DNA from 2 places in the Streptomyces sp. NBC_00400 genome. Region 2 is predicted to be linked to the other one. Evidence: predicted binding sites of a transcription regulator. Region 2 holds the regulator's gene; the other holds the start of a gene.

Region 1 (14,488 bases), 1.0 Mb from region 2:
CCGCCCAGCTCACCGATGCGGATCGCGGTCTGCGGGGAGACCACCGAGTCCATGGGAGCGGCCAGGAACGGCAGCTCGAAGCGGTAGGCGTCGATCTGCCAGGCGATCGAGACCTCCTTCGGGTCGCGGGTGCGGCGACTGGGTACGACGGCGATGTCGTCGAATGCGTATGCCCGGCGGCCGCGCTTGCCGCGCCCGATCTCGATCTCAGTCACGTGTGTGGCCTTTCCCTCTACGTCTGCGGCTCCAGTATCCCCGACACACCGAAGCCCGCGGCCGGGGAGCGGCCGCGGGCTTCACGGTAGGGCCGTGCTAGCGACGTGTGTAGTGACGCGCCTCAGCAGTCATCCGACCCCCTCGCCGGGATCTCAGCGACGGGAGTAGTTCGGCGCCTCGGTGGTCATCTGGATGTCGTGCGGGTGGCTCTCCTTGAGGCCCGCGGAGGTGATGCGGACGAAGTGGCCCTTCTCCTTGAGCTCGGGGATGTCGGCGGAGCCGACGTACCCCATGGAGGCGCGCAGGCCGCCGACGAGCTGGTGGGCGACCGAGGAGAGCGGGCCGCGGTAGGGCACCTGACCCTCGATGCCCTCGGGGACCAGCTTGTCCTCGGAGAGCACGTTGTCCTGGAAGTAGCGGTCCTTGGAGAAGGAGCGGCCCTGGCCGCGGGACTGCATCGCGCCGAGCGAGCCCATGCCGCGGTACGACTTGAACTGCTTGCCGTTGATGAAGACCATCTCGCCGGGCGACTCCTCGCAGCCGGCCAGCAGCGAGCCCAGCATGACGGTGTCCGCACCGGCCGCGATGGCCTTGGCGATGTCGCCGGAGAACTGCAGGCCGCCGTCGCCGATCAGCGGCACGCCCGCGGCGTTCGCGGCCTTCGCCGCTTCGTAGATCGCGGTGACCTGCGGCACGCCGACGCCGGCGACGACGCGGGTGGTGCAGATGGAGCCGGGGCCGACGCCGACCTTGATGCCGTCCGCGCCCGCGTCGATCAGCGCCTGGGCGCCGTCACGGGTGGCGACATTGCCGCCGACGACATCGACGTTGATGTTGGACTTGACCTTGGCGATCATGTCGAGGATGCCGCGGCTGTGGCCGTGCGCACTGTCGATGACGAGGAAGTCGGCACCGGCCTCGACCAGCGCCTGCGCCCGGTCGTACGCCGCGTCGCCGACGCCCACCGCCGCACCGACGACCAGCCGGCCCTCGGCGTCCTTGGCGGCGTTCGGGTACTTCTCGGCCTTGACGAAGTCCTTGACCGTGATCAGGCCCTTGAGCACGCCCGCGTCGTCGACCAGCGGCAGCTTCTCGATCTTGTGGCGGCGCAGCAGCTCGATGGCGTCCTCACCGGAGATGCCGACCTTGCCGGTGACCAGCGGCATCGGCGTCATGACCTCGCGGACCTGACGGCTGCGGTCCATCTCGAAGGCCATGTCGCGGTTGGTCACGATGCCCAGCAGCTTGCCCGCGGCATCGGTGACCGGCACCCCGCTGATACGGAACTTGGCGCACAGCGCATCGGCGTCGGCGAGCGAGGCGTCCGGGCGGACCGTGATCGGGTCGGTGACCATGCCGGACTCGGAGCGCTTGACCAGGTCGACCTGGTTGGCCTGGTCCTCGATGGACAGGTTGCGGTGCAGGACGCCCGCGCCACCCTGCCGGGCCATGGCGATGGCCATCCGGGCCTCGGTGACCTTGTCCATCGCCGCGGACAGCAGCGGGATGTTCACCGCGACGTTGCGCGAGACCCGGGAAGCGGTGCTCACCGCGTTGGGCAGCACCTCCGACGCGCCGGGCAGCAGCAGCACGTCGTCGTATGTCAGCCCGAGCATGGCGAATTTGGCGGGCATACCGTCGACGTTGTCACTCATGACACCTTCCCCAATGCTCTTGCCTCAGCGCGGACTCCCATGCTAACGGCCTAAGGAAGTGTCCCAATCCACGAGCGATGAGGGCCTTGTCACTTGTGTATTTCTACGGCGATATTCCGCCGTGGACAGCGGGGATCTGCTACTGCTCGGCGAGCGCCCGCAGCCTGCTCAGCGCCCGGTGCTGGGCGACCCGCACCGCACCGGGCGACATCCCCAGCATCTGCCCGGTCTCCTCGGCCGTCAGCCCGACGGCGACCCGCAGCAGGACCAGCTCTCGCTGGTTCTCCGGAAGATTCGCCAGCAGCTTCTTGGCCCACTCGGCGTCGCTGCTCAGCAGCGCCCGCTCCTCGGGGCCGAGGGAGTCGTCCGGCTGCTCGGGCATCTCGTCGGACGGCACGGCCGTGCTGCCCGGATGCCGCATCGCGGCGCGCTGCAGATCGGCGACCTTGTGGCCGGCGATGGCGAAGACGAACGCCTCGAAGGGCTTGCCGGTGTCGCGGTAGCGCGGCAGTGCGCAGAGCACCGCGACACAGACTTCCTGCGCCAGGTCCTCGACGAAGTGCCGTGCGTCACCCGGCAGCCTCGACAGCCGGGTGCGGCAGTAGCGCAGGGCGAGGGGGTGCACATGAGCCAGCAGATCGTGGGTGGCCCGCTGGTCACCCTCGACGGCACGTGCGACGAGAGCGCCGATTTCCTGCTTCCCGTCATCACGCATCGGACCATGGTGCCTTGGCGCCGCACGATCCGCGGCATCAGGTCCGAACTTGTGCGCCGAAGCGTTATGCGCGGCAGGTGCGCCGGCTGTCATGTCCTGCGCCCTCCCCTCGTGCCCGACCGACCCGTCCCCGAGGAACTCCATACCTCAAGGATGCGGCACCGCGCGGGGAATCGGACCGCCACAGGACGCGGCGGCCTGCGGGGCATCCCACGGCCCCGCCCGCCGCAGGGCGGGCGGGGATCTTCACTCCCCCGCATCGCTGCACGTCACAACGCCTTAGCGGACCAGTCCCCAGCGGAAGCCCAGCGCCACCGCATGCGCCCGGTCGGAGGCGCCGAGTTTCTTGAAAAGGCGCCGCGCGTGGGTCTTGACGGTGTCCTCCGACAGGAACAGCTCACGGCCGATCTCGGCGTTCGAGCGGCCGTGGCTCATGCCCTCCAGCACCTGGATCTCGCGCGCGGTCAGCGTCGGCGCGGCACCCATCTCGGCGGACCGCAGCCGGCGCGGGGCGAGCCGCCACGTCGGGTCGGCGAGCGCCTGGGTCACCGTCGCCCGCAGCTCGGCGCGCGAGGCGTCCTTGTGCAGATAGCCGCGGGCGCCGGCGGCGACCGCGAGCGCGACACCGTCCAGGTCCTCGGCCACCGTGAGCATGATGATCCGGGCGCCGGGGTCGGCGGACAGCAGTCGGCGCACGGTCTCGACACCGCCGAGACCGGGCATCCGTACGTCCATCAAAATCAGATCCGAGCGATCGGCACCCCAGCGGCGGAGGACTTCCTCGCCGTTGGCCGCGGTCGTCACACGCTCGACGCCGGGCACGGTTGCCACCGCCCGACGGAGCGCCTCTCGGGCAAGCGGGGAGTCGTCGCAGACGAGGACGGATGTCATGACCGCCCTCCGCAGCTGATGCGCGTCACCTTGAGCCTCCAGGCTGGTACGTATCGTCACCTGTGCGATTGGCGGCCTCGGACATCTGCCCGACGGCTACCTCTGCCAATCGCCTCCGCACTCTCAACGACGGTCACCCGAAAGAGTTACGGCTTCGGCGACCGAGTTCAGCACGCTCCGTAAGGAGCCGGATACGCAGACGACTCATCGGGCGACCGGCATCCGCGCGTGCACCCTATGCCCTATTTGGCTCTCTTTCTTCCATTTTCATGGTGACTATGACTAGATTCGCAATGAGTCATATTTACATCTACTTCGACAGTAGATGTACCGTCGTGAGCACCGAGGCCGAATCAGCACCGCTTCGAGGGGACAAGCAATGGCAGATTTCTCCCGCCTCCCGGGCCCGAACGCAGACCTCTGGGACTGGCAGCTGCTCGCCGCCTGCCGCGGCGTGGACAGCTCCCTCTTCTTCCATCCCGAGGGTGAACGCGGAGCGGCCCGCAGCGCGCGTGAGACATCGGCGAAGGAGGTCTGCATGCGCTGCCCGGTACGGGCCGAGTGCGCGGCGCATGCGCTGGCCGTCCGTGAGCCCTACGGGGTGTGGGGCGGCCTGACGGAGGACGAACGCGAGGAACTGATGGGCCGGGCCCGCCACCGGCTGGTCCCCGCGTCCTCCATGACCGGCCCCGCGGGCGTCTCCGGCGCCTGACCTTCAGGAACGCACCGTCCCTGAAGAAACGTTTCTGCATGCCCGGCGGCGACGACCGGGCGGGGCGCGCTCGGTTCCCTCAGCGCCCCGCGGCATCCGCCAGCCGGTCAAGGGTCGCCCCGACGGCGGGGACCTTCGCCAGATCCGGCAGCGTGAGCGCGACGATCTCGCGGTGCACGGCGGGCTCCATCCGTATCGCCGTGGCCCCCTTGGGGCGTACCGACTCCAGGGTGAGCTCCGGCAGCGCGGCGACCCCCAGGCCCGCGCCGACCAGGCCGATCACCGCCGGGTAGTCGTCCGTCGCGAAATCGATGCGCGGGGTGAAGCCCGCACTCTCACAGACCTCCACGAGATGCCTGCGGCAGCGGGGACAGCCCGCGATCCAGGCCTCGTCGGCCAGGTCGGCGAACCGCGCGGTGCCCGCCTTCGCCAGCCGGTGGCCGTCCGGCACCAGGCCGATCAGCCGGTCCGCCAGGATCGGCCGGACCACCAGGTCGTCCCACTCCGCCCCGGCCGCCGGGTCCGCGCCGCGCACCTCCGGGTAGCGGAAGGCCAGCGCGATCTCGCAGTCGCCGTTGCGCAGCATCTCGATGGAGCGCGGTGGCTCGGCTTCGACCAGCGAGACCCGGGTACCGGGGTGGGCGGCGCGCATCTTCGCGAGGGCGGTCGGCACCAGCGTCGAGCTGCCGGAGGGGAAGGACACCAGCCGCACCCGTCCCGCGCGCAGGCCCGCGATGGCCGCGATCTCCTCCTCGGCGGCGGTGAGCCCGGCCAGGATGCCCACGGCGTGGCGTACGAGCGCCTCACCCGCCTGGGTCAGCCTCATCTCGCGGCCCGCCCGGACCAGCAGCGGGGTGCCCGCGGACTGCTCCAGGGCCTTCATCTGCTGGCTGACGGCCGGCTGGGTGCAGCCCAGCTCGCGCGCGGCGGCGGAGAAGGAGCCGGTCGTGGCGACGGCACGCAGCACGCGGAGATGACGGGCCTCGATCATGTTTCGAGCATAAGCGAGTCTTGGATTGACCGGGGAAAAAAGAGTTCATGCTTTTGGACGGGTGGACCGGCGCCGCCCCGGACCGAGGGCATGCGTGAGGAGGGGACGCCCCCGGCGGCCCGTTCCCTTTCCTTTTCCTTTCGCCTGCACCACGCCGATCGAGCAACGGAGCACCGTATGAAGCTGCTGACCGTCAATGTGGGACGGCCCGCCCCGTCCGAGCACACCAGTGCCGAGAGCGGCACGGGCATCGACAAGAGGCCCGTGGACGGCCCGGTGAGGGTGACCGCTCCCGGCCCCCGGGGCACCGGGGGCAGCGGGCTGGCCGGTGACGCGGTGGTCGACCTGCGCTTTCACGGCGGCGACGACCAGGCCGTGTACGCCTACGCGCGCGAGGACCTGGACGGGTGGGAGCGGGAGCTGGGCCGCGAGCTGGCCAACGGGTACTTCGGGGAGAACCTCACCACGTCGGGCGTCGAGGTCACCGGCGCCCTCATCGGCGAACGCTGGCGGGTCGGCCCGCGGCTGCTGCTGGAGGTCAGTGCACCGCGGATCCCCTGCCGTACGTTCCACGGGTGGATGGGCGAGCACGGCTGGACCAAACGGTTCACCCAGGCCGCGGTGCCCGGCGCGTTCCTCCGGGTGATCGAGGAGGGCGAGATCTGCGCGGGGGACGCGGTGGAGGTGGTGCACCGCCCGGATCACGCGGTGACGATCGGGCTGGCATTCCAGGCGCTGACCATCCGGCGGGAGCTGCTGCCGCGGCTGCTCGAGGCGGGTGGGGCGCTCGGGGAGGAGGCCCGGGGGAAGGCGCTGAAGTACGTCGAGCGGCAGGGCGGTTGACCACGGGGGCGGTGCGGGGTGGCCGTGGGGGCAGGACGGGGTCCCGGGAGCAGGAGCCGGGAGCAGGGCTCGGGGCGCCGGGCGGCAGCGGGCCGTGCGGGCCGGGAGCGGCGGGCCCTTCGGCCCGGTTGCCGGAGGGCGGGTTGCTCGTCCGCGCGGGCGAGCCGCGTCGCCGGGGGGAGGGGCCCGGGCGGCGTGCCCCGGGCGGATAGCGTGCCCGTATGACGACTGCATTGATCACGGGAGCGACGGCGGGCATCGGGGCGGCGTTCGCCCGGCGGCTCGCGAGTGACGGCCACAGCGTGGTGCTGGTCGCGCGCGACGAGAAGCGACTGCGCGAGCAGGCCACCGAGTTGCACGACCGGCACGGCATCGAGGCCGAGGTGCTGAGCGCCGATCTGGCCACCGAGGAGGGCATCGCCGCCGTCGAGGCGCGGCTCTCGGACCCCAAGCACCCGGTGGACCTGCTGGTGAACAACGCCGGGTTCGGCAACAAGGGCGAATACCTCGAGGTCTCGATGGCCGACGAGCTGACGATGCTGAAGGTGCACTGCGAGGCGGTGCTGCGGCTGACCACGGCCGCGGTGCGCGGGATGCGGGACCGCCGGCGGGGCGCGGTGGTCAATGTGGCGTCGGTGGCGGCGTTCGTGCCGCGCGGCACCTACGGCGCGAGCAAGGCGTGGGTCGTGCAGTTCACCCAGGGCGCCGCGCGGGATCTGGCGGGCAGCGGCGTCCGGCTGATGGCGCTGTGCCCGGGGTTCGTGCGGACCGAGTTCCACCAGCGGGCCGGGATGGGCACCGACAACATCCCCGGGTGGATGTGGCTGGACGCGGACAAGCTGGTCGACGCCGCGATGAAGGATCTGACGCGGGGCAAGTCCCTTTCCGTTCCGGACCCGCGGTACAAGGCGCTCATGGGCGCCGTGAAGCTGGCGCCCCGTGGCGTGCTGGGCGGCCTGACGTCCCGTACGGGCCGGAAGTACGGGCCCCGCTGACACGGTGTGACGTCGTGCGGGCCGGGGCCGGCCTCTCAGCTCCCGGGCCCCGGCCCCTCCCGCCCGTCCTCTCCCGAGGGCGGGCGGGGCAGGGCCAGGTGGGCACGGGTGCCGTCGTGCCAGGTGACCTGGATGCCGTGGCCCGTGAAGTGTGTGGTCGCCAGGGTGTGTACGGGGGCGGGATCCGGGTCCCCCGTCAGGGATGCCAGGGCTGCGAAGAGGGTGCCCCCGGGGCCTGAGGCGGTGCTGCCCTCCAGGACGGCGGTGCGGGTGCCGGGGCCGATGAGGGTGCTCCCCGTCGGGGTGCGGCAGGGCGGGGTGTCGTAGCCGTGGACGGGGTGGAGTTGCGCGGTGGGGCCGTCGGGCGTGGTGGCCCAGCCCGTCTGGCATACGCGGGTGCCGGGGGCGGCTCCGGTGACCAGGTGCACGCGGAGTTCGGCGCGGCCGTGGACGAGGGTGACGGACAGGATCCGGATGCCCGGGAGGTCACTGCCGTCGGCGTGGCGGGGTGTGTGGGTGGAGGAGGCCCGGTCAGGGCCGGTGGTGTGCGGGGTGGCGGGGCCGCGGGTGGTGAGGCGGCCGCCGAGGAGCAGACCGAAGTGGTTGTCGGGCAGGGGCTGTTCGACGGGCAGGGGCCGTCCTTCGGGCAGGGGCCGGTCCTCAGGCGGGGGCCGGTCGGCGGACGGAGGCTGGTCGCCGGGCAGGGGCCGGCTGTCGCGCAGGGGCCGGCTGTCAGACAGGCGCCGGCCGTGGGCGGTGGCGTCGGGCGGGATCCGGCCGTCGGCGGTCGGGCCGGTGCGGGTGGAGTAGGCGAAGCGGGCGTAGTAGGGGTCGGGGGCGGCGGCGGTGGAGTTGCTGCCGTGGTTGTGGAGGCGGACCAGGCCGTCGGAGGCGGTGGACTGCAGGAGCAGACCGGTGGGGCCGAGGGGGCGGGCGGTGTCCGCGGTTTCGGCGGGGAGAGGGTCCTCGGGGTCGGTCCAGGCGGGGTGGCCGGCGGGGAGCAGGAGGCCGAGGAAGCCCTTGGCCGCCCAGTAGGGGGAGGCCGGACCCGAGTAGTGCTGGAGCATCGGCACGTAGGGGCCGTACCAGCCGAGCGGTAGCAGGCCGTCTTGGGTGACGGCTCCCCGGTCCAGGAAGTGGCGCAGGGTCCCGGAGGCGAGGCGGCGGGTGGCGCCGGGGGTGAGCGGGGTGTGGCCGGTGAGAGCGCCCAGCCACGGGGCGGCGGTGGCGGCGAAGCGGTAGGTGAGGGAGCGGCCGAACGGCAGGGGCGCGCCGTTGGCGTCGAAGAGGCGGGTGTAGTCGTCCAGTTGGGCGTGCAGGCGGGCTCCGTAGGCGGCCAGGAGCGTCCGGTCGGCGCAGAGGTGGGCGTGCAGGACCGGGTAGAAGTGCATCGCCCAGGCGTTGTAGTGGTCGAATGCGCGGTTGTCGCCGTCCGCGTACCAGCCGTCGCCGCGGTACCAGTCCTCGATACGGGTCAGCGCGCGGTCGATGGCGGCCTGCGCGCGGACGGTCTCGATGCCCGCCGCGCGCAGGAAGCCGCCGACGGTGAGGCCGAAGAGCCACCAGTTGTTGTCCACGGGGGACGGGCCGAGGGCGGGCAGCAGCCAGTCGGCAACGCGGGCGCGGACCCCCTCGTCGAGGGTGTCCCACAGCCAGGGGCGGGTCAGACGCAGGCCGAGGGCGAGCGAGGCGGCTTCGACACGGGCCTGGCGGATGGTGCCGATACGCGGCCAGGAGTCGGGGTCCGCGGACGTCAGCTCCCGTGCGTCGGTGGGACGCCGGGTGCCCGCTGCCAGGCCCTCGGCGTAACGGGAGAGGTGGGCGTGCGGGTCCTGTCCGTTGCTGCCGGCGACGCGGAGGGCGGCGAGCAGGAACGTACGGGCGAAGCCTTCGAGGCCGTCCGAGCGGGGTCCTGAGGAGCTGGGGCGGGGTCCCGGCAGGGTGATCAGGCCGTGGCGCGGGGAGGCGTAGGGGGCGGTGGCGTGCAGCAGCCCGTCGGCCACCGCCTCCCAGTGGGCGCGGGTCCAGCCGGTGTACGCACTGCGGCGGCGGTCCTCGGGCGGGAGCGGGAAGGGGTGGGGGTGGGGACGATGGCGGGGGTGCTCGGGCATGGCGTCCCCTGGAGCGGAGGATGACGGCCGGCCGGGACGGCGGAAGACGGCCGGCCGCCGGGAATCCTTCAGGTGCGGCTGACCGCCCGTCAAGGGCACGCCGCCCGTCAAGGGCACGCCGCACGCCGAACGAACGCCGCACGTCCAGGGAACACGGAGGAGGAGAGCGCATGACCCCACCGGCACACCACCACAACGGGCAGGCCGCAGAGGCAGTGAGCACGCCCGGCGCAGCGCACCGGCCCACGGTGCTCCTGGCGATGGGCCCCGGCATCGCCGAACGGCTCCTCGACCCCCGCCACCACACCCGTCTCGCGGTCCTCGCCCGTACCGACCCCCACCTCGTCGCACACGAGCTGGCCGACCCCACCCCCGCGGTCGCCGCCGCCCTCGCCGACGCCGAGGTGCTGCTCACCTGCTGGGGCGCCCCGCGGCTCACCGGCCCGGTGCTGGACGCGGCCCCGCGGCTGCGCGCCGTCGTGCACGCCGCCGGCTCGGTCAAACACCACCTCACCGACGCCTGCTGGGAGCGCGGTATCGCCGTCGCCTCGGCCGCCGCCGCCAACGCCCTCCCGGTCGCCGAATACACCCTCGCCGCGATCCTCTTCGCCAACAAACGCGTACTGCACGCCGCCCACCGCTACCGCGGCCTGCGCACCGCCCACGACTGGCACCGGGAACTCGGCGCCGCCGGCAACTACCGCCGCACCGTCGGCGTCATCGGCGCCTCCCGTACCGGCCGCCGCGTCATCGAGCTGCTGCGCCCGTTCGATCTGCACGTCCTGCTGCACGACCCCTACGTGACCGACGCCGACGCCACCCGGCTCGGCGTACGGCCGGTCCCCCTCGACGCCCTCTGCGCCGGCAGCGACATCGTCACCGTGCACGCCCCCCAGCTGCCCGCCACCCGCCATCTGCTGGGCGCCCGCGAACTGGCCCTGCTGCCCGACGGCGCGACGTTGGTCAATACCGCCCGCGGCTCGCTGGTCGACGGGGCGGCCCTGCTCCCCGAGCTGGTCTCCGGCCGTCTGCACGCCGTCCTCGACGTCACCGAACCCGAACTCCCGGCCGCCGGCTCTCCGTTGTACGAGCTGCCGAATGTCCTGCTCACCCCGCACGTGGCGGGGTCACTGGGCACCGAACTCCACCGCCTGGCCGATCACGCCCTGGACGAGCTCGAACGCTATGCCCAGGGACGGCCGTTCACCGATCCCGTACGGCCGGAGCAGCTGCCCCATTCGGCCTGACCGCCGCCCGGGCCAAAGCGGCCCCGACGGCCAAAAGGAGGGCCGCCCGGCCCTGAGGTTCCTCCCCGCGCAAACGCACGCCCCGGCCCCGCACAAACGGAAGACCCGGCCCCCGCACACGGCAGGGACCGGGTCTCGTACGTCAGGCAGCGAACTGCCCGGCGCTGTGCGTCAGTGCGCGTGCCCGTGGCCGTGACCGGCCTCGGCAGCGTCGTCCTCCGCGGGCTTCTCGACGACCAGGGTCTCGGTCGTCAGCAGCAGCGAGGCGATCGACGCGGCGTTCTCCAGGGCGGAGCGGGTGACCTTCACCGGGTCGATGACGCCGGCCTTGACCAGGTCGCCGTACTCGCCGGTGGCGGCGTTGAAGCCGTTGCCCTTGTCCTGCTCGGCGACCTTCGCGGTGATGACGTAGCCCTCGAGGCCGGCGTTCTCCGCGATCCAGCGCAGCGGCTCGACGACGGCGCGGCGGACGACGGCGACACCGGTGGCCTCGTCGCCCTCCTTGCCGAGGGAGCCCTCCAGCACCTTGGCGGCGTGGACCAGAGCGGAGCCACCACCGGAGACGATGCCCTCCTCGACCGCGGCGCGGGTCGCGGAGATGGCGTCCTCCAGACGGTGCTTCTTCTCCTTGAGCTCGACCTCGGTGGCCGCACCCACGCGGATGACGCACACGCCACCGGCGAGCTTGGCGAGGCGCTCCTGGAGCTTCTCGCGGTCCCAGTCGGAGTCGGTGGACTCGATCTCGGCCTTGATCTGCGCGACGCGACCGGTGACGTCCTCGGAGTTGCCGCCACCGTCGACGATGGTGGTGTCGTCCTTGGTGACGGTCACCCGGCGGGCGGTGCCGAGCACGTCCAGACCGGCCTGGTCGAGCTTGAGGCCGACCTCCTCGGCGATGACGGTCGCACCGGTGAGGGTGGCGATGTCGCCGAGCATGGCCTTGCGGCGGTCACCGAAGCCGGGGGCCTTGACGGCCACGGCGTTGAAGGTGCCACGGATCTTGTTGACGACCAGGGTCGACAGGGCCTCGCCCTCGACGTCCTCGGCGATGATCAGCAGCGGCTTGGAGGCACCGGCCTGGATGACCTTCTCCAGCAGCGGCAGCAGGTCCTGGATCGAGGCGATCTTGCCCTGGTGGATCAGGATGTACGGGTCCTCGAGGACGGCCTCCATCCGCTCCTGGTCGGTGACCATGTACGGCGACAGGTAGCCCTTGTCGAAGGCCATGCCCTCGGTGAAGTCCAGCTCCAGACCGAAGGTGTTGGACTCCTCGACGGTGATGACACCGTCCTTGCCGACCTTGTCCATCGCCTCGGCGATGAGCTCGCCGACCTGCTTGTCCTGCGCGGACAGGCCGGCCACGGCGGCGATGTCGGTCTTGTCGTCGATCGGGCGGGCGGTCGCCAGGAGCTCGTCGGAGACGGCCTTGACGGCGGCGTCGATGCCCTTCTTCAGGGCGGCCGGGGAGGCGCCGGCGGCGACGTTGCGCAGACCCTCGCGGACCAGCGCCTGGGCCAGCACGGTGGCGGTGGTGGTGCCGTCACCCGCGATGTCGTTGGTCTTGGTCGCCACCTCCTTGACGAGCTGGGCGCCCAGGTTCTCGTACGGGTCGTCGACCTCGACCTCACGCGCGATGGTGACACCGTCGTTGGTGATCGTGGGCGCGCCGAACTTCTTGTCGATGACGACGTTGCGGCCCTTGGGGCCGATCGTCACCTTGACCGTGTCGGCAAGCTTGTTGACGCCGCGCTCAAGGGCGCGACGGGCGTCCTCGTCGAACTTCAGGATCTTCGCCATGGGTTGCTTCAAGTCCTCTCATTGCGATCCTCGGCCACGACGTGGGGACCGCTGTCGCTCAAACGAACTGCGCCCCTGCCCCGGGTTGTTTAGACGCGGGAACCAGGGGCGCAGATCACGGCAAAACTGGGTGACTTACTTCTCGACGATCGCGAGCACGTCGCGAGCCGAGAGAACGAGGTAGTCCTCGTTGTTGTACTTCACCTCGGTGCCGCCGTACTTGCTGTAGAGCACGACGTCGCCGACGTTGACGTCGAGCTCGACGCGCTTGCCGTCCTCGACACGGCCCGGGCCCACGGCCAGGACGACGCCCTCCTGGGGCTTCTCCTTGGCGGTGTCCGGAATGACCAGGCCCGAGGCCGTGGTCTGCTCGGCGTCGAGCGGCTGGACCACAATGCGGTCCTCAAGCGGCTTGATGGCAACCTTGGAGCTGGTGGTCGTCACGATCCGACCTCCCCCTTCGGAGATCTCACGGGGTTAACTGTCTGAGGTGGCGACCAGGTCGATCCGTCGTCGCGGGTGCCGGACCTGCCCGTCGCTGTGTGTCTGGCACTCCCCACTGGAGAGTGCCAACGCCGAGACTATGACGCGGTTAGCACTCGGTCAAGCGGAGTGCCAGCGCGGCGGGGTGCGCTTGCCTCCGTTCCGGTTGACGGACCGTCCCGAGCCGCGGCCGACGACGGGCCGCACCCCGGCCGGCCAGGCCTTCCGCGGCGGGACCGGGGCGGGATCAGGACGGGACCGGGGCGGGGCCGGGAGGGGACCAGGGCGGGGCCGGGACGGGACAGAAGCCGAATCACGGCCACGTTCTCATCAAATCGGACACACCTTCCCCTTCCCTCGCAACCACGCCACCGGCTGCCTCGTCTACCTCCCCGACTGCCGACCGACGAACCGGGCACATCCCGGCCGGCCCGCGGCCTCGACGATCAGTGGCGGAGGAAACCCGTGCGTGGACAGACCAGCGTTCCCCGTGCGGCCCGGCAGCGGGAGAGCGACGCCGAGCGCACCATGACGTTCGCCGCGCTGGCCCAGGCACCGGACCGCCGGCGGACCGAGGCATGGCTGCTCGCCCTCGCCGTGCTGATCGCGGACTTCGGGTACGCCTGCACCGGCCTGTCGATGACCGGACGGCTGCCCGGCGGGCTGGCCGGCTTCGCCATCAGCATGTTCTTCGTGGCGCTGGTCCCGCACCTGGTCCTGCGCCGCTTCGCGCCCCGCGCCGATCCGCTGATCCTGCCGCTGGCGACGCTGCTGACCGGGCTCGGCCTGGTGCTGCTGCACCGCTTGGACATCACCTATGCGCAGACGCCCCGGCTGAAGATCGCCGAGGCGGCGAGCGGACAGCTGGTGTGGACGGTGATCGGGGTGGCGGTGTGTATCGCGATCCTGCTGGTGCTGCGCGACCACCGCATTCTGCAGCGCTACATCTATCTGACGATGGTGGTCGCGCTGGTGCTGCTGATGGCCCCGGCCTTCTTCGGCGCCGATATGTACGGCGCCAAGCGCTGGATCCTGCTCGGGCCGCTGTCGCTGCAGCCCGGCGAGTTCGTGAAGATCATGATCTCGGTGTTCTTCGCGGGCTATCTCACCGTCAACCGCGACGCCCTGGCACTGGCCGGACGCCGCGTCCTGGGCGTCCAACTGCCCCCGGGGCGACAGCTCGCACCGATCTTCACCATCTGGGTGATCAGCCTGCTGGTGCTGGTCTTCGAACGGGACCTGGGCACCTCGCTGATCTTCTTCGGCGTCTTCGTGATCATGCTGTACATGGCGACCGAGCGCACCAGTTGGGTGCTCTGCGGCCTGGCCATGGCCGCGGTCGGCGCCACGGTCGTCGGCTCCACGGAACCCCACGTCAAGGGCCGGATCATGGCCTGGCTGCACCCGATGGACATCTTCCTGCCGGAGAAGCAGCGACCGCCGGGGCTGATCTCCGAGCAGGCCGCGCAGTCGCTGTTCAGCTTCGGCAGCGGCGGCATCTCGGGCAGCGGCCTCGGCCAGGGCCACCCGGAGCTGGTCGGCTTCGCCGGCAACAGCGACTTCATCCTCACCACCGTCGGCGAGGAGATGGGGCTGGCCGGGGTGATGGTCGTGATCATGCTGTACGTGCTGCTGGCGCAGCGCGGGCTGCGGGTGGCACTGACCGCCCGCGACCCGTTCGGCAAACTCCTCGCGGTCGGGCTCTCCGGAGCGCTCCTGCTCCAGGTCTTCGTCGTCGCCGGCGGCGTCACCGGCCTCATCCCGCTGACCGGCAAGGCCCTCCCCTTCCTCGCCAAGGGGGGCTCCTCCCTGGTCGCGAACTGGGTCATGGT
Region 2 (14,488 bases):
GGGACGGCCCGGGCCAGCGGAGCGGGCCGGTAGGCCGCGGGCAGCACCTCGTCGAGGAAGGCGTACTGGCGGCGCAGTGCGCCCGGCGCACCCGCCTCGTAGGCGCGCACCTGCTGCCACCAGCCGGCGATCTCGGCCCATCCCGGTGCGGACAGCGAGCCGCCGAATTCCTGTACGGACAGCGCGGCGCTCAGTCCCGCGAAGGAGAGCCGGTCGGCGAGCGGCCAGTCGGCGAGCGTGCCGGTGACGAATCCGGCGACGAAGACGTCCCCGGCGCCCGTGGGGTCCAGTGCCTCCACGGCGATGGCGGGCACCTCGGCGCTCTCACCGGTCCGCCCGTCCACCGCGTAGGCGCCCTCGGCACCCAGCGTGACCACCGCGAGCGGCACCCGGTCGGCGAGCTTGTGGGCGGCATCGCGCGGGCAGTCCGTACGGGTGTAGCGCATCGCCTCCTCGGCGTTGGGCAGGAACGCCTCGCAGTGTTCGAGGTCGGCGAGGTCGGCCGGGTCCCAGCGGCCGGTGTCGTCCCAGCCCACGTCCGCGAAGATGCGGCTGCCGCGGCCGGCCGCGCAGCCCAGCCAGCCCTCCCGGCGGCCCGGCACCAGCGAGGCGATGCAGGCGCGGGACGGCGGCGGGCAGCCCGGGGCGTGCTTGCCGTCGAAGGCGAAGTCGGGCGGCGGCGCCTCGTGGCCGTGCGAGACCATCGTCCGCTCGCCCTCGTACGCCATGGAGACGGTGACCGGGGAGTGCCAGCCGGGGACGGTGCGGGACAGCGCCAGGTCGATGCCCTCGCCCTGTTCGAGCGCTTCCCAGCAGTACTCGCCGTAGTGGTCGTCGCCGAACGCGGCGGCCAGGGAGGTGCGCAGGCCGAGCCGGGCCAGCGCGGTGGCCATGTTGGCGACGCCGCCGGGGCTGGAGCCCATGCCGCGGGCCCACGATTCGGTGCCGCGGACGGGGGCGCTGTCCAGGCCGGTGAAGATGATGTCCAGGAAGACGGTGCCGGTGAGGTAGACGTCGGTGTACGGATCGCCGTCGGCGCGCACCGCGGCCAGCGGATCGAGGGCCGGTGGCACTGCGGCCGGTCCCGCGGGCAGAAGGTCATCGCGTCGGCTGCTCACCGTGCTCGCTCCTCTCGTATCGGCACGTGCCGCCAGTGTGCCTGATGCTGAGGTACGTTCCGCCCCATGAGGCTGACGATTCTGGGCGGGGGCGGCTTCCGGGTGCCGCTGGTCTACCGCGCGCTGCTGGACGACCCGGCGCACGCCGTCTCCGAGGTGGTGCTGCACGACAGCGATCCGCGCCGGGTGGCGGTGATCGCCGAGGTGCTGACGCGGCTGGCGCGGGGGCATCCGGCGCCGGTGCCCGTACGGGTGGAGAACCGGCTGGACGACGCGCTGGCCGGGGCCGGCTTCGTCTTCTCGGCGATCCGGGTGGGCGGCACGGCAGGGCGGATCCGCGACGAGCGGATCCCGCTGTCCGAGGGGGTGCTCGGCCAGGAGACGGTCGGCGCGGGCGGTGTCCTCTACGGCCTGCGGACGGTCCCGGTGGCCCTGCACATCGCCGAGCGGATCGCGGCTCTCGCCCCGGGGGCGTGGGTCATCAACTTCACCAACCCGGCGGGCACGGTCACCGAGGCGATGTCCCAGGTGCTGGGCGACCGTGTCATCGGGATCTGTGATTCGCCGGTGGGGCTGGTGCGCCGGGCGGCACGGGCGGCCGGCGTGGACCCTGCGGCCTTCGACCAGACCGGCCGGGTCGGCTACGACTATGTGGGGCTCAACCACCTCGGCTGGCTGCGGTCGTTGACGCTGGACGGCACCGAGCTGCTGCCGGGGCTGCTCGCCGACGACGCCGCGCTGGGCTCCTTCGAGGAGGGCCGGCTCTTCGGCGCCGACTGGCTGCGGACCCTGGGCGTGCTGCCCAACGAGTATCTGCACTACTACTACTTCCGCCGCGAAACCCTCGGCTCCGTACGGGACACCACCGAGACCCGCGGTGAATTCCTCGATCAGCAGCAGGGCGGCTTCTTCGAGCGGGCCGCGTCGGCCGGCGGCCCGAAGGGGGCGTACGAGCTGTGGGAGCGCACCCGGCTGGAGCGCGAGGAGACGTATATGGCGCACAGCAGGGAGGCCAGTGGCGGCTGGCAGCGCGACAGCCACGACCTGGAGGGCGGTGGCTACGACCGGGTGGCGCTGGCGTTGATGCACGCCATCGTGGGCGACAGCGGGACCCGGCTGATCCTCAATGTCCGCAACGGGACGACGGTGCCGCAGCTGGCGCCGGACGCGATCGTGGAGACGGTGTGCGAGGTGACGTCGCAGGGCGCCGGGCCGCTGCCGTGTGCGCCGCTGTCCGAGGACCAGTTGGGGCTGATGCTGCAGGTCAAGGCGGTGGAGCGGGCGACGGTGGAGGCAGCGGTCTACAAGGACAGGGACGCCGCGCTGCGGGCGCTGGCGCTGCATCCGCTGGTGGACTCCCCCGCGGTGGCCGCCCGCATCCTGGAGCGGGCGGCCGGGGAGGCGTGAGGAGGCTTCCTGAAGAGGCCTCCTGAGATGGCGTCGTAAGGAGGTGTGAGGTAGCGGAGCCCCGGAACGGAACACCCTCCGCCCTCCGCCCACCGCCCACCGCCCACCGCCCACCGCCGGAATACCCTCCGCCCACGCCGCGTTGTGGCCCGCAAGGGGCGTCCGCAACCCTTACGGGATGCGGCCGCCCCTCCCCTTAATGGCCCCGCGCGTTAATGGCCCCGCGCGGCCTCAGCGGCCCCGCGCGCCCCTCAGTGCCCCCGCTTGATCCACTCGTCCAGGTGCGGGGCCTCCGCCCCGATCGTCGTCGGGTCGCCGTGTCCGGTACGGACCTGGGTCGTGGGCGGCAGGGTGAGCAGCCGGTCCCGGATCGAGGTCACGATCGTCGGGAAGTCCGAGAAGGACCGGCCGGTGGCGCCGGGGCCGCCCTGGAAGAGGGTGTCGCCGGTGAAGACGGTGCCCAGGTCGGCGGCGTAGAGGCAGACCGCGCCGGGCGCATGGCCCGGGGTGTGCAGCACGGTCAGATCCGTACCGGCGATGGTCAGCACCTGGCCGTCCGCCAGCTCCGCGTCCGGCGCGGTGTCCGCATGGGTCATCTTCCACAACGGCAGGTCGGCGGGGTGCAGATGGATCCGGGCGCCGGTGCGGGAGGCCAGCGCCGGGGCCGCGTCGATGTGGTCGTCGTGCCCGTGGGTGCAGACGATCGCGCGCAGCGTCCGGCCGCCGAGGGCTTCGAGGATGGCGTCGGCGTCATGGGAGGCGTCGATGACGATCGCCTCCTCGTCGTCGCCGACGATCCATACGTTGTTGTCGACGTCCCAGGTGCCGCCGTCGAGCGAGAAGGTTCCGGAGGTGACCAGGTGGTCGATACGGGCCGCCATCAGAGCGTCACCACCGAACGCAGGACATCGCCCGACTCCATCCGCGCGAAGGCCTGTTCCACGTCCTCGATGCCGATGGTCTCGGTGACGAACGCCCCCAGGTCGATCCGGCCCTGCAGATGCAGATCGACCAGCATCGGGAAGTCGCGGGAGGGCAGACAGTCGCCGTACCAGGAGGATTTGAGCGCGCCGCCGCGGCCGAAGACGTCCAGGAGGGGCAGTTCCAGGGTCATGTCCGGGGTGGGGACGCCGACCAGGACGACGGTCCCGGCCAGATCGCGGGCGTAGAACGCCTGCCGGTAGGTCTCGGGGCGGCCGACCGCGTCGATGACGACGTCGGCGCCGAAGCCGCCGGTCAGTTCGCGGACCGCCTCGACGGGGTCGGCGTTACGGGAGTTGACCGTGTGGGTGGCGCCCATGGAGCGCGCGGTCTCCAGCTTCCGGTCGTCGATGTCCACGGCGATGATCGTGACCGCGCCGGCCAGCCGCGCGCCCACCACGGCCGCGTTGCCGACGCCGCCGCAGCCGATGACCGCGACCGAGTCGCCCCGCCCGACGCCCCCGGTGTTGATCGCGGCGCCGATGCCCGCCATCACCCCGCAGCCCAGCAGCCCGGCCGCCTCGGGCGCCACCCGGGGGTCGACCTTGGTGCACTGTCCGGCGGCGACCAGCGTCTTGTCGGCGAAGGCGCCGATGCCCAGCGCAGGGGACAGCTCCGTGCCGTCCTTCAGCGTCATCTTCTGACGGGCGTTGTGGGTGTCGAAGCAGTACTGGGGGCGGCCCCGCAGACAGGCGCGGCACTGGCCGCACACCGCCCGCCAGTTCAGGACGACGAAGTCCCCCGGCGCCACATCGGTGACGCCGGCGCCGACCGACTCCACGACGCCGGCCGCCTCGTGTCCGAGCAGGAACGGGAAGTCGTCGTTGATGCCGCCCTGCTTGTAGTGCAGATCGGTGTGGCACACCCCGCACGTCTGAATCTTCACCACGGCCTCGCCGGGGCCCGGATCCGGCACCAGGATGGTCTCCAGCCGGACCGGTTCGTTCTTCCCCGGCGCAATCACGCCGCGCACTTCCTGTGCCATCGGAACAGCCCCTTTCAAAGATCACGTACGGGACCACTGTGGCGCACCGCCACCGATCCGTGCCTCACCGTACGCGTGCCGGGCCACCCCGCACAGGACCACGGCCGGGTCCGTGATCTCCCATGAGCCTTTACCAAGGGTTGAATCTTCGCGCGTAGAGACCGACTTGAGGCTCTGTTAGACCTACGAAGTCCACTGATGTCTCCCAAGGAGCCGCGCATGCCCCGCCCCTCCCGTTTCCGCCCCGCCCTCACCCGCAGGGCCCGGCTCGGCGCCGCGACGGTCGCCGCTCTCGTCACCGGCACCGCCGTCTTCGGCATAGGCCAGGCCACCGCCGAACACTCCGTGCCGCGCACCGACAAAGAGGTCCCCAACCTCACGCAGGTGCAGGACAAGATCAAGGCGTACTACGGCGACACCGTGACGGCGGACGGCGAGCACTACGCCTCCCCGCACAGCAACTACGCCCGCCAGGTCCGCGGCATCGAGGCCAAGGCCCGCAGCTACCTGTCCACGGCCCTTGCGCAGCACAGCCGGACGGGGAAGCAGGGCAAGCAGGCCAAGCCCGCCATCGTCCTCGACATGGACGACACGACCCTGCTCACCTACAACTACGAGCTCCAGGTCGGCTTCCACTACACCGAGGAGAGCCAGGACAAGTACCTGGCCCACCACGACATGGACCCGGTCTTCGGCATGAACCGGCTCGTCAACTGGGCGCACGCCAAGGGCGCCGAGGTGTTCTTCCTGACCGGCCGCAAGGAGGCGCAGCGCGACTGGAGCGTGCGCAACCTCAAGAACGTCGGCTACGACGTGCCCCTGGACACCCGGCACGTCTACCTGAAGAACAAGGAGCACCCGCCGGCCTACCTGCCCTGCGGCGCCACCTGCACGACGGTCGAGTACAAGTCGGGCACCCGCAAGCACATCGAATCCCTCGGCTACCGCCTCGTCGCCAACTTCGGGGACCAGTACAGCGACCTGAACGGCGGCGCCGGGGACCGGACGTTCAAGCTGCCGAACCCGATGTACTTCCTGCCGTAGACGCGCGGCACACACCCGTAGAAAGACGGCGCACGCCCGTGGAAGCACGGCGCACGCCCGGCGGACGGAACTCCGCCGGGCGTTCAGCGCCGCTTGGGCACCGGCACCCGCATCAGGTCCTTGGCGATGGTCAGCTCGCCCGTGAAGCCCGCCTCGCGGGCCTGCCGCTCGAACTCCATGGGGTCGTCGTAGCGCTGCGAGAAGTGCGTCAGCACGAGGTGCCGCACCCCCGCCGACGCCGCGACCTGCGCCGCCTGCCCGGCGGTCAGGTGTCCGTGGTCGGTGGCCAGTTGGACGTCCTCGTCGAGGAACGTCGACTCGATCACCAGCAGGTCCGCCCCCTCGGCGAGCGCATGGACGCCGTCGCACAGCCGGGTGTCCATGACGAACGCGAAGCGCTGGCCGGGGCGCCGCTCGCTCACCTCGTCGAGGGTGACGCCGTTCAGCTCGCCGAGCCGCCTCAGGCGCCCGACGTCCGGTCCGGCGATGCCGTGCGCCGCCAGCCGCTCGGGCAGCATCCGGCGCGCGTCCGGTTCGATGAGCCGGTAGCCGTAGGACTCGACCGGGTGCGAGAGCTTGCGCGCCTCCAGGACGTACGCCGCCGAGCGCTCCAGCTCACCGTCCACGGCCACCGGCCGCTGGACCAGCCGGACCGTCTCCCGGTACGCGGTGGCATAGCGCAGCCGGTCGAAAAAGTGCTCCCCGCTGGCCGGGTAGTGGGCGGTGACCGGGTGCGGCACCCGGTCGAGGTTGATCCGCTGGATCACCCCGGCCAGGCCGAGCGAGTGGTCGCCGTGGAAGTGCGTGATGCAGATCCGGTGGAGGTCGTGGGCGGCGACCCCGGCGCGCAGCATCTGCCGCTGCGTCCCCTCGCCGGGGTCGAAGAGCAGCCCCTGGCCGTCCCACCGCAGCAGGTAGCCGTTGTGGTTGCGGTGCCGCGTGGGGACCTGGCTCGCGGTGCCGAGAACCACCAATTCACGTACGGACACGGTGCGTTACCCGGGGGGCCACTGCAGGCCGCGGCCACCGAGCACGTGCAGGTGGGCGTGGAAGACGGTCTGGCCCGCGCCGGCGCCGGTGTTGAAGACGACCCGGTAGCCCCGGTCCTCGACCTTGTCCTCGGCGGCGACCTCGCGGGACTCGCGCAGTATGTCGGCGATGATCTGCGGTTCGGCGGCGGCCAGGCTCGCCGCGTCCGGGTAGTGCACCTTGGGGATCACCAGGACGTGGGTGGGCGCCTGGGGGTTGATGTCGCGGAACGCGACGGTGGTGTCGGTCTCCCGGACGATCGTCGCCGGAACCTCCTTCGCCACGATCTTGCAGAACAGGCAGTCCGCCTGCGGTTCTCCCGCCACCGGTGGCTCCTCCCGGGTCATCCGTCCTGCGCACGGTGCGCACGGCCTCGGATGCTACCGGGCGGGCCGTACCCGGGCGTCCACCCCACCCCACGCCGCGCGGTCCCCGCCGGCCGGGCCGGTCCGCTCTGCCGGCCTCGTGCTCCGCCGGCCCCGCCCCGGGCCGGAAGACCGGCCCTGGAATGTGGCTCCCTAACTCCAGCGCCCCGTGCGCCCCAGCAGCAGCGCCGTGGCCGCGGTGCCCGCCGTGGACGTGCGCAGCACGGTCGTCCCCAGGCGGTAGGGCCTGGCGCCCGCCTCGGCGAAGAGGGTCAGCTCCTCCGGGGAGACCCCGCCTTCCGGCCCGACGACGAGCACGATCCGGCCCTCGGCGGGAAGTTCGGCGGTGGCGAGCGGGGAACTGCCCTCCTCGTGGAGGACGGCGGCGAAGTCGGCGTCGGCGAGCAGGGTGGCCACCTGCTTGGTCGTCAGCGGGTCCGCGACCTCGGGGAAGGTCAGCCGGCGCGACTGCTTGCCCGCCTCACGGGCCGTGGCACGCCATTTGCCCAGCGATTTGGCGGCCCGCTCGCCCTTCCACTGGGTGACGCAACGCGCCGCCGCCCAGGGCACGATGGCGTCCACACCGGTCTCGGTCATCGTCTCGACGGCCAGCTCGCCGCGGTCGCCCTTGGGGAGCGCCTGGACGACGGTGATGGTGGGGTCCGGCGACGCCTCGGTGCGCAGCTCGGCGACCGCGACGGTGAGCCGGTCCCTGCCCTCGACGGCGGCGACCGTGCCGTGTGCGCCGGTGCCGTGGCCGTCCGTCAGGACGACCTCCTCACCGGCCCGCAGCCGGCGCACCGACACCGCGTGCCGGCCCTCGGGACCGTCCAGGGTCAGCGTGCCGCCGGCCCGTATGTCCGCGAGCGAATCGACGAGGAACACCGGAGCGGTCATGCGGCACCGCCGGCGCCCGGGCGGCTCAACGCGGCGCGCGCCGCGTCCAGTTCGACCGCCAGTACGTCCACGAGCCGCCCGGCGGGCAGCTCCCGCGCCAGCCGGTGGCCCTGCCCCGCCCACAGGTTCATGCCCTGCGCGTCGCCCGCCTTGGCGGCGGCCTTGCGCACCGTGGAGGTGAGGTAGTGGACGGCGGGGTAGGCGGCCGGGGCGTACGGGCCGTGCTCGCGCAGGAAGCGGTTCACCAGTCCGCGGGCGGGCCGCCCGGAGAACGCCCGGGTCAACTCCGTATGCGTGAACAGCGGGTTGGTCAGCGCCTGCTTGTGCAGCGGGTTGGCGCCCGATTCGGGGGTGGCCAGGAAGGCGGTGCCCAGCTGCGCCATGCTCGCCCCGGCGGCCAGCACCGACGCGATCTGCGCCCCGCGCATCAGCCCGCCCGCGGCGATCACCGGGATCTGCACGGCCTCACGGACCTGGCCGAGCAGCGCCAGCAGCCCCAGCCCCGAGCCGGTCCCGTCCGCATGCGGATCGTCCCGGTGGGTGCCCTGGTGGCCGCCGGCCTCCACGCCCTGCACACACACCGCGTCGGCGCCCGACCACTGGGCGGCCTGCGCCTCGGCGGCGGTGGTGACCGTGACGACCGTGTACGTGCCGACCGCGGCGAAGGAGTCGAGGACGGCGCGCGAGGGGCAGCCGAAGGTGAAGGAGACCACCGGCACCGGATCGTCCCGCAGGATCGCGAGCTTGGCCTCGTAGCCGTCGTCGATGGGCCCGTCGGTGTCACCGAGCTCGGTCTCGTACCAGGCGGCCTCGCCCGCGAGTTGTTCGCGGTAGACCTCGACGACGGAGCCGTCGGCCAGCGAGGGCTGCGGCATGAAGAGGTTGACGCCGAAGGGCCGGTCGGTCAGCGACCGCAGCTGTTTGATCTCCTGGTACATGCCGTCGGCGGTTTTGTAGCCGGCGGCGAGGAAGCCGAGACCGCCGGCGCCGCAGACGGCGGCGGCCAGCTCCGGTCCGGAGCCGCCTCCCGCCATCGGGGCCTGCACGATCGGGTGGCGGCAGAGATCGGTCAGTGCGGTGGGCATGAGCACATCGTGTCACGCCCACCGCGCCGTTCCGAACCCGGGCCGAGGCCGCCGCGCCGCCGCGCGGAACGGCTGCGACCCCCGGCTCACCTGGGGCTATCGCCCGTTGAACGCATCCTTCAGACGCGAGAAGAGACCCTGCTGCCCCGGCTGGAACTGCCCCGTGGGCCGCTCCTCCCCGCGGAGCTTGGCCAGCCGCCGCAGCAGGTCTTCCTGGTCGGCGTCGAGCTTGGACGGCGTCATCACCTCGACGTGGACGATGAGATCGCCCCGGCCGCCGCCGCGCAGATGGGTCACGCCGCGCTGGTGCAGCGGAATCGACTGCCCGGACTGGGTACCGGGCCGGACATCGATCTCCTCCACCCCGTCCAGCGTCTCCAGCGGGCACTTCGTGCCCAGCGCAGCCGCCGTCATCGGGATGGTGACCGTGCAGTGCAGATCGTCGCCGCGCCGCTGGAAGACCGAATGCGCCACCTCGTGGATCTCCACATAGAGATCACCGGCGGGGCCGCCACCGGGGCCGACCTCGCCCTCGCCCGCGAGCTGGATGCGGGTGCCGTTGTCGACACCGGCCGGGATCTTGACGGTGAGCGTGCGGCGCGAGCGGATCCGGCCGTCGCCGGCGCACTCGTGGCACGGCGTCGGCACGACCGTGCCGAAGCCCTGGCACTGCGGGCACGGCCTGGAGGTCATGACCTGGCCGAGGAAGGACCGGGTGACCTGGGAGACCTCACCGCGGCCGCGGCACATGTCGCAGGTCTGCGCCGAGGTGCCGGGAGCCGCGCCCTCACCGCTGCAGGTCGTACAGACGACGGCGGTGTCGACCTGGATGTCCTTGGTGGTGCCGAAGGCGGCTTCGTTCAGCTCGATATCGAGCCGGATCATGGCGTCCTGGCCACGGCGGGTGCGCGAGCGCGGTCCGCGCTGCGACGCGGTGCCGAAGAAGGCGTCCATGATGTCGGAGAAGTTGCCGAAGCCCGCGCCGAAGCCGCCCGCGCCCTGGCCGCCGCCGGCCTGCGAGAGGGGGTCCCCGCCGAGGTCGTAGACCTGCTTCTTCTGCGGGTCCGACAGCACCTCGTAAGCGGCGTTGATCTCCTTGAACCGCTCCTGGGTCTTCGGATCCGGGTTCACGTCCGGGTGCAGCTCGCGCGCCAGCCGGCGGAAGGCCTTCTTGATCTGGTCCTGCGAGGCGTCGCGGCCGATGCCGAGGACCGAGTAGTAATCCGTGGCCACTTACGACTCCGCGAGGATTTGTCCGACGTAACGTGCCACTGCGCGTACCGCTCCCATCGTTCCGGGGTAGTCCATGCGGGTCGGTCCGACCACGCCGAGTTTGGCGACTGCCTCGTCGCCCGAACCGTAGCCGACCGTGACGACCGATGTGGACGCCAGGCCTTCATGGGCATTCTCATGCCCGATGCGTACGGTCATGCCCGAGTCCTTGGCCTCCCCGAGCAGCTTGAGCATCACCACATGCTCCTCAAGGGCCTCCAGCACCGGCCGGATGGTCAGGGGGAAATCGTGCCCGAAGCGCGTGAGATTGGCGGTGCCGCCGATCATCAGCCGCTCTTCGGTCTCTTCCACCAGAGTTTCCAGCAACACCGACAGCACTGTCGAGACCGTGCCGCGGTCGTCCTGCTCGAAGGACTCCGGAAGATCCTGCACCAACTGCGGCACATCCGCGAACCGGCGGCCGACGACCCGGCTGTTGAGCCGGGCCCGCAGATCCGCCAGGGAGGTCTCGCCGAACGGTGCCTGGCAGTCGATGAGCCGCTGCTCGACCCGGCCGGTGTCCGTGATCAGTACGAGCATCAGCCGGGCCGGGGCCAGGGCCAGCAGCTCGACGTGCCGGACCGTGGACCGGGTCAGGGACGGATACTGCACGACCGCGACCTGCCGGGTCAGCTGCGCCAGCAGCCGGACCGTACGGCCCACCACGTCGTCGAGGTCGACGGCGCCGTCCAGGAAATTCTGGATCGCCCGCCGCTCCGGGCTGGACAGCGGCTTGACGCCGGCCAGCTTGTCGACGAACAGGCGGTAGCCCTTGTCGGTCGGGATCCGCCCGGCGCTGGTGTGCGGCTGGGCGATGAACCCCTCGTCCTCCAGGGCCGCCATGTCGTTGCGGACGGTGGCCGGGGAGACCCCGAGCCGGTGGCGTTCGGTGAGCGCCTTGGAGCCGACCGGCTCCTCCGTCCCGACATAGTCCTGGACGATGGCGCGCAGCACCTCCAGCCTGCGTTCACTGAGCATCCCGCGCACCTCCACTCCGGCCGTCCGCCGCTTCGTTTCTCCTGGCACTCACACGGGCCGAGTGCCAGACCTTGAGCCAGTGTACGGCCGGGTAGCACGGGCGCGGCAAGGGCGGGCGCGCGGAGTACCGCCCGATGACCGTGTTCGGCCGATCTGTCGGACAACGCTATCGCGATGGCGCTAGCGTCTCGGTATGCGCACTGCTTGGGAAGAGGCCGGTTGGGAACGACTCGGTGACGGTGTCGCCAGGCGCCGGATGCCGGGCTGGGACGAGACGATCGGGGTGATCGCGGGGAGCACCGGAGTCATGATCGTCGATACCGGTGCGACCCTGCGCGACGGTGCGGATCTGCGCCGGACGATCCGCGGTGTGCTGGGCCGGGAAGTGACGCATATCGCGCTCACCCACCCCCACTTCGATCATGTGCTGGGCACGGCCGCCTTCGCGGGCGTCGAGGTGTTCGGCGCGGCCGGCCTGGGCGAGCTGCTGCGCCGCGGCAAGGACGAGCTGCGGCACGACGCGATCAGGCAGGGCGTCGCGCGGGACGCCGCCGCGGAGGCCGCCGATCTGCTCGTCGCCCCGCACCACCATGTGCACGGCCAGCTGACCGTCGAGCTGGGCGACCGGCAGGTGCTGCTCGCCAATGTCGGCCCCGGGCACACCGCCCACGATCTGGCCGTCCTGGTACCGGGCCGGGGCGGGGAGGCGGAGATCGTCTTCTGCGGCGATCTGGTCGAGGAGTCCGGTGAGCCCCAGGCGGGCCCCGACGCCCTGCCCCGGCAGTGGCCCGGCGCGCTGGACCGGCTGCTGGCCCTCGGCGGCGAGGACGCGCAGTACGTTCCCGGCCATGGCGCCGTGGTGGACGCCCGCTTCGTCCGTGCCCAACGCGACGCCCTGGCGGCCCGCTTCGGCGTCGCGCCTTCTTGACCACTGCCCGCTGACACTCCGCCCCTTTCCCGCCTCCACACCGCTGCTCCCAGGCTCCACACCACCCGCCCGCCCTCCCGACGACTGCATCCCCTGGGGGACGCCCCCCGGACCCCCGGCCGAAACACCGACCCCCGCGAAGAACAGGCCCCACCCCATGCAGAACAGGCACTACAGCCCCGACCTCACCCCGCCCTGGAAGAAGCAGCGGCCCGGCCCCGAGGTGCCGGCCGAGCCCGATCTGGTCGTCGAGGAGGTCACCTCGGGCTTCTGCGGCGCCGTGATCCGCTGCGAGAAGACGGCGCAGGGCCCGACGGTCACCCTGGAGGACCGCTTCGGCAAGCACCGGGTCTTCCCCATGGAGCCGCGCGGCTTCCTCCTGGAGGGGCGGGTGGTCACCCTCGTACGCCCCCAGGACAGGCCGGCGGCCACCGCTCCGGCGCGTACGGCGTCGGGATCACTCGCCGTGCCCGGCGCCCGCGCACGGGTCGCCCGCGCCGGGCGCATCTATGTGGAGGGCCGGCACGACGCCGAGCTGGTGGAGCGGGTGTGGGGCGACGACCTGCGCATCGAGGGCGTGGTCGTGGAGTACCTGGAGGGCATCGACGACCTGCCCGCGATCGTCCGCGGCTTCGCCCCCGGCCCGGACGCCCGTCTCGGTGTCCTCGTCGACCATCTCGTACCCGGCTCGAAGGAGTCGCGTATCGCGGCCGGGGTGACCGGGGAGCATGCGCTGGTGGTGGGCCACCCCTACATCGACATCTGGGAGGCGGTGAAGCCGTCCTCGGTCGGGATCGCGGCCTGGCCGTCCGTCCCGCACGGGCAGGACTGGAAGACGGGGGTGTGCCGGGCGCTGGGCTGGCCGGAGAACACGGGGGCCGCCTGGCAGCGGATCCTGTCCTGCGTGCGCTCCTACAAGGACCTGGAGCCTGCGCTGCTGGGGCGGGTGGAGGAGCTGATCGACTTCGTCACGGCCGGCGGTGCGGCCTGACGTTGGGGAGGGTCCCGAATTCGCTGGTGTCGAGTTCCATGCCGAGCAGTTCCAGCGGCACAGGGTCGCCGAACTTGGTGATCCGCTGCACCGTGTAGTCGGCCTCGTCGCCACCGCCGACGGGTTCGGTGAGCAGGACGCAGTGGGCCACGATGGGGTCGATGATCAGGTAGCCGGGCACCTTGCCCGCAGCGTAGATCGAGCGCTTGAGTCCGTAGTCACGCTCAACGCTGTTCTTGGAGACGACTTCGACGAGCATCGTGATCATTTCGGATGGCAGCAACCGTCCGGAGTCCGGTCCGACTCCGCGTTCCAGCACCGCGAGGTCGGGCTGGGGCTCGCTGCTCTCGCTCAGAATCGCGATGTCCTGAGTTTGGAGGCGCCTCCAGCGTTTCCTGGGGATCTGGTCCTGAACCGCCTCGACGATCTCGTTGTGGACCAGATCAGGCCCCGCCATCATCACGATTTCCCCCCGGAGGAGCTCCATCTTGATGCCCTCGGGAACCTCAAGGTTCTCGAAGAGCTCCGTCATCCGGCGTTCATCCACAGCGGTCATCTCCATGGCCTCCGTTTCCCGTCGCCGTGTATACGGCACAGGCTAGGAGCAGCCTAGGCGGGGCCGCGGGCCCCTCGCATTGGTTCACTCATTCGAGCACAGCAGCTTCTCAGTCCACCAGATCCCGCACCACCGCATCCGCCAGCAGCCGTCCGCGGAGGGTCAGGACGGCCCGCCCCGCCTCGTACGGCCCGGCCTCCAGCAGCCCGTCCGCCAGCGCACGCGCCGCCGCCCGCGCCCCCGCCGGGGCGAGGATGTCCAGGGGGCAGCCGTCCGCCAGCCGCAGCTCCAGGAGGATGCGTTCGACCCGGCGGTCCTCGTCCGAGAGGAGTTCGCGGCCGGCGCCCGGGGAGCGGCCTTCGGTAAGGGCCTGGGCGTAGGCGCCGGGGTGTTTGACGTTCCACCAGCGGACGCCGCCGACGTGGCTGTGGGCGCCGGGGCCCGCGCCCCACCAGTCGGCGCCGGTCCAGTACAGCTCGTTGTGGCGGCAGCGCGCGGCGTCGGTGGTGGCCCAGTTGGAGACCTCGTACCAGGTGAAACCGGCAGCGGCGAGGCGTTCGTCGGCGATGAGGTAGCGGTCGGCGTGCACGTCGTCGTCCGTCATCGGGACCTCGCCGCGGCGGATCCGGCGAGCCAGCTGGGTGCCCTCCTCGACGATCAGGGCGTAGGCGGAGACGTGGTCGGGGCCGGCCCCGATCGCGGCGTCCAGGGAGGCCCGCCAGTCGTCGTCGGTCTCGCCCGGGGTGCCGTAGATCAGGTCGAGGTTGACGTGGTCGAAGCCGGCCGCGCGGGCCTCGGCGACACAGGCCTCGGGGCGGCCGGGGGTGTGCGTACGGTCGAGGATCTTCAGGA

What was found. Region 2 encodes HrcA, which represses chaperone genes, less so after heat shock. Its sites were predicted from a motif close to TTNGCACTCNGNNNNNCNGAGTGCNAA; they were not measured.
Region 1: groES (co-chaperone GroES) is a predicted target of HrcA. The motif match lies at 12,766-12,792, and genes of this name have one in related genera.

What each region holds. Positions count from the first base shown of each region.
Region 1 is NZ_CP107940.1:4,721,365-4,735,852, reverse strand. Features, by position in the region: gene OHS81_RS20775 (GuaB3 family IMP dehydrogenase-related protein) at 1-215, opposite strand, end outside; gene guaB (IMP dehydrogenase) at 369-1,871, opposite strand; gene OHS81_RS20765 (sigma-70 family RNA polymerase sigma factor) at 2,011-2,586, opposite strand; gene OHS81_RS20760 (response regulator transcription factor) at 2,866-3,477, opposite strand; gene OHS81_RS20755 (WhiB family transcriptional regulator) at 3,857-4,189, shown strand; gene OHS81_RS20750 (LysR family transcriptional regulator) at 4,269-5,180, opposite strand; gene OHS81_RS20745 (MOSC domain-containing protein) at 5,358-6,023, shown strand; gene OHS81_RS20740 (SDR family NAD(P)-dependent oxidoreductase) at 6,245-7,018, shown strand; gene OHS81_RS20735 (DUF2264 domain-containing protein) at 7,054-9,129, opposite strand; gene OHS81_RS20730 (hydroxyacid dehydrogenase) at 9,390-10,376, shown strand; gene groL (chaperonin GroEL) at 10,548-12,173, opposite strand; gene groES (co-chaperone GroES) at 12,309-12,617, opposite strand; gene OHS81_RS20715 (FtsW/RodA/SpoVE family cell cycle protein) at 13,185-14,488, shown strand, end outside.
Region 2 is NZ_CP107940.1:5,717,354-5,731,841, reverse strand. Features, by position in the region: gene OHS81_RS25000 (carbohydrate kinase family protein) at 1-1,118, opposite strand, end outside; gene OHS81_RS24995 (6-phospho-beta-glucosidase) at 1,185-2,525, shown strand; gene OHS81_RS24990 (MBL fold metallo-hydrolase) at 2,777-3,406, opposite strand; gene OHS81_RS24985 (S-(hydroxymethyl)mycothiol dehydrogenase) at 3,406-4,491, opposite strand; gene OHS81_RS24980 (HAD family acid phosphatase) at 4,711-5,535, shown strand; gene OHS81_RS24975 (ribonuclease Z) at 5,619-6,524, opposite strand; gene OHS81_RS24970 (histidine triad nucleotide-binding protein) at 6,531-6,890, opposite strand; gene OHS81_RS24965 (16S rRNA (uracil(1498)-N(3))-methyltransferase) at 7,083-7,826, opposite strand; gene OHS81_RS24960 (nitronate monooxygenase) at 7,823-8,911, opposite strand; gene dnaJ (molecular chaperone DnaJ) at 9,008-10,144, opposite strand; gene hrcA (heat-inducible transcriptional repressor HrcA) at 10,145-11,161, opposite strand; gene OHS81_RS24945 (MBL fold metallo-hydrolase) at 11,355-12,089, shown strand; gene OHS81_RS24940 (DUF3097 domain-containing protein) at 12,247-13,080, shown strand; gene OHS81_RS24935 (Uma2 family endonuclease) at 13,058-13,636, opposite strand; gene hemW (radical SAM family heme chaperone HemW) at 13,746-14,488, opposite strand, start outside.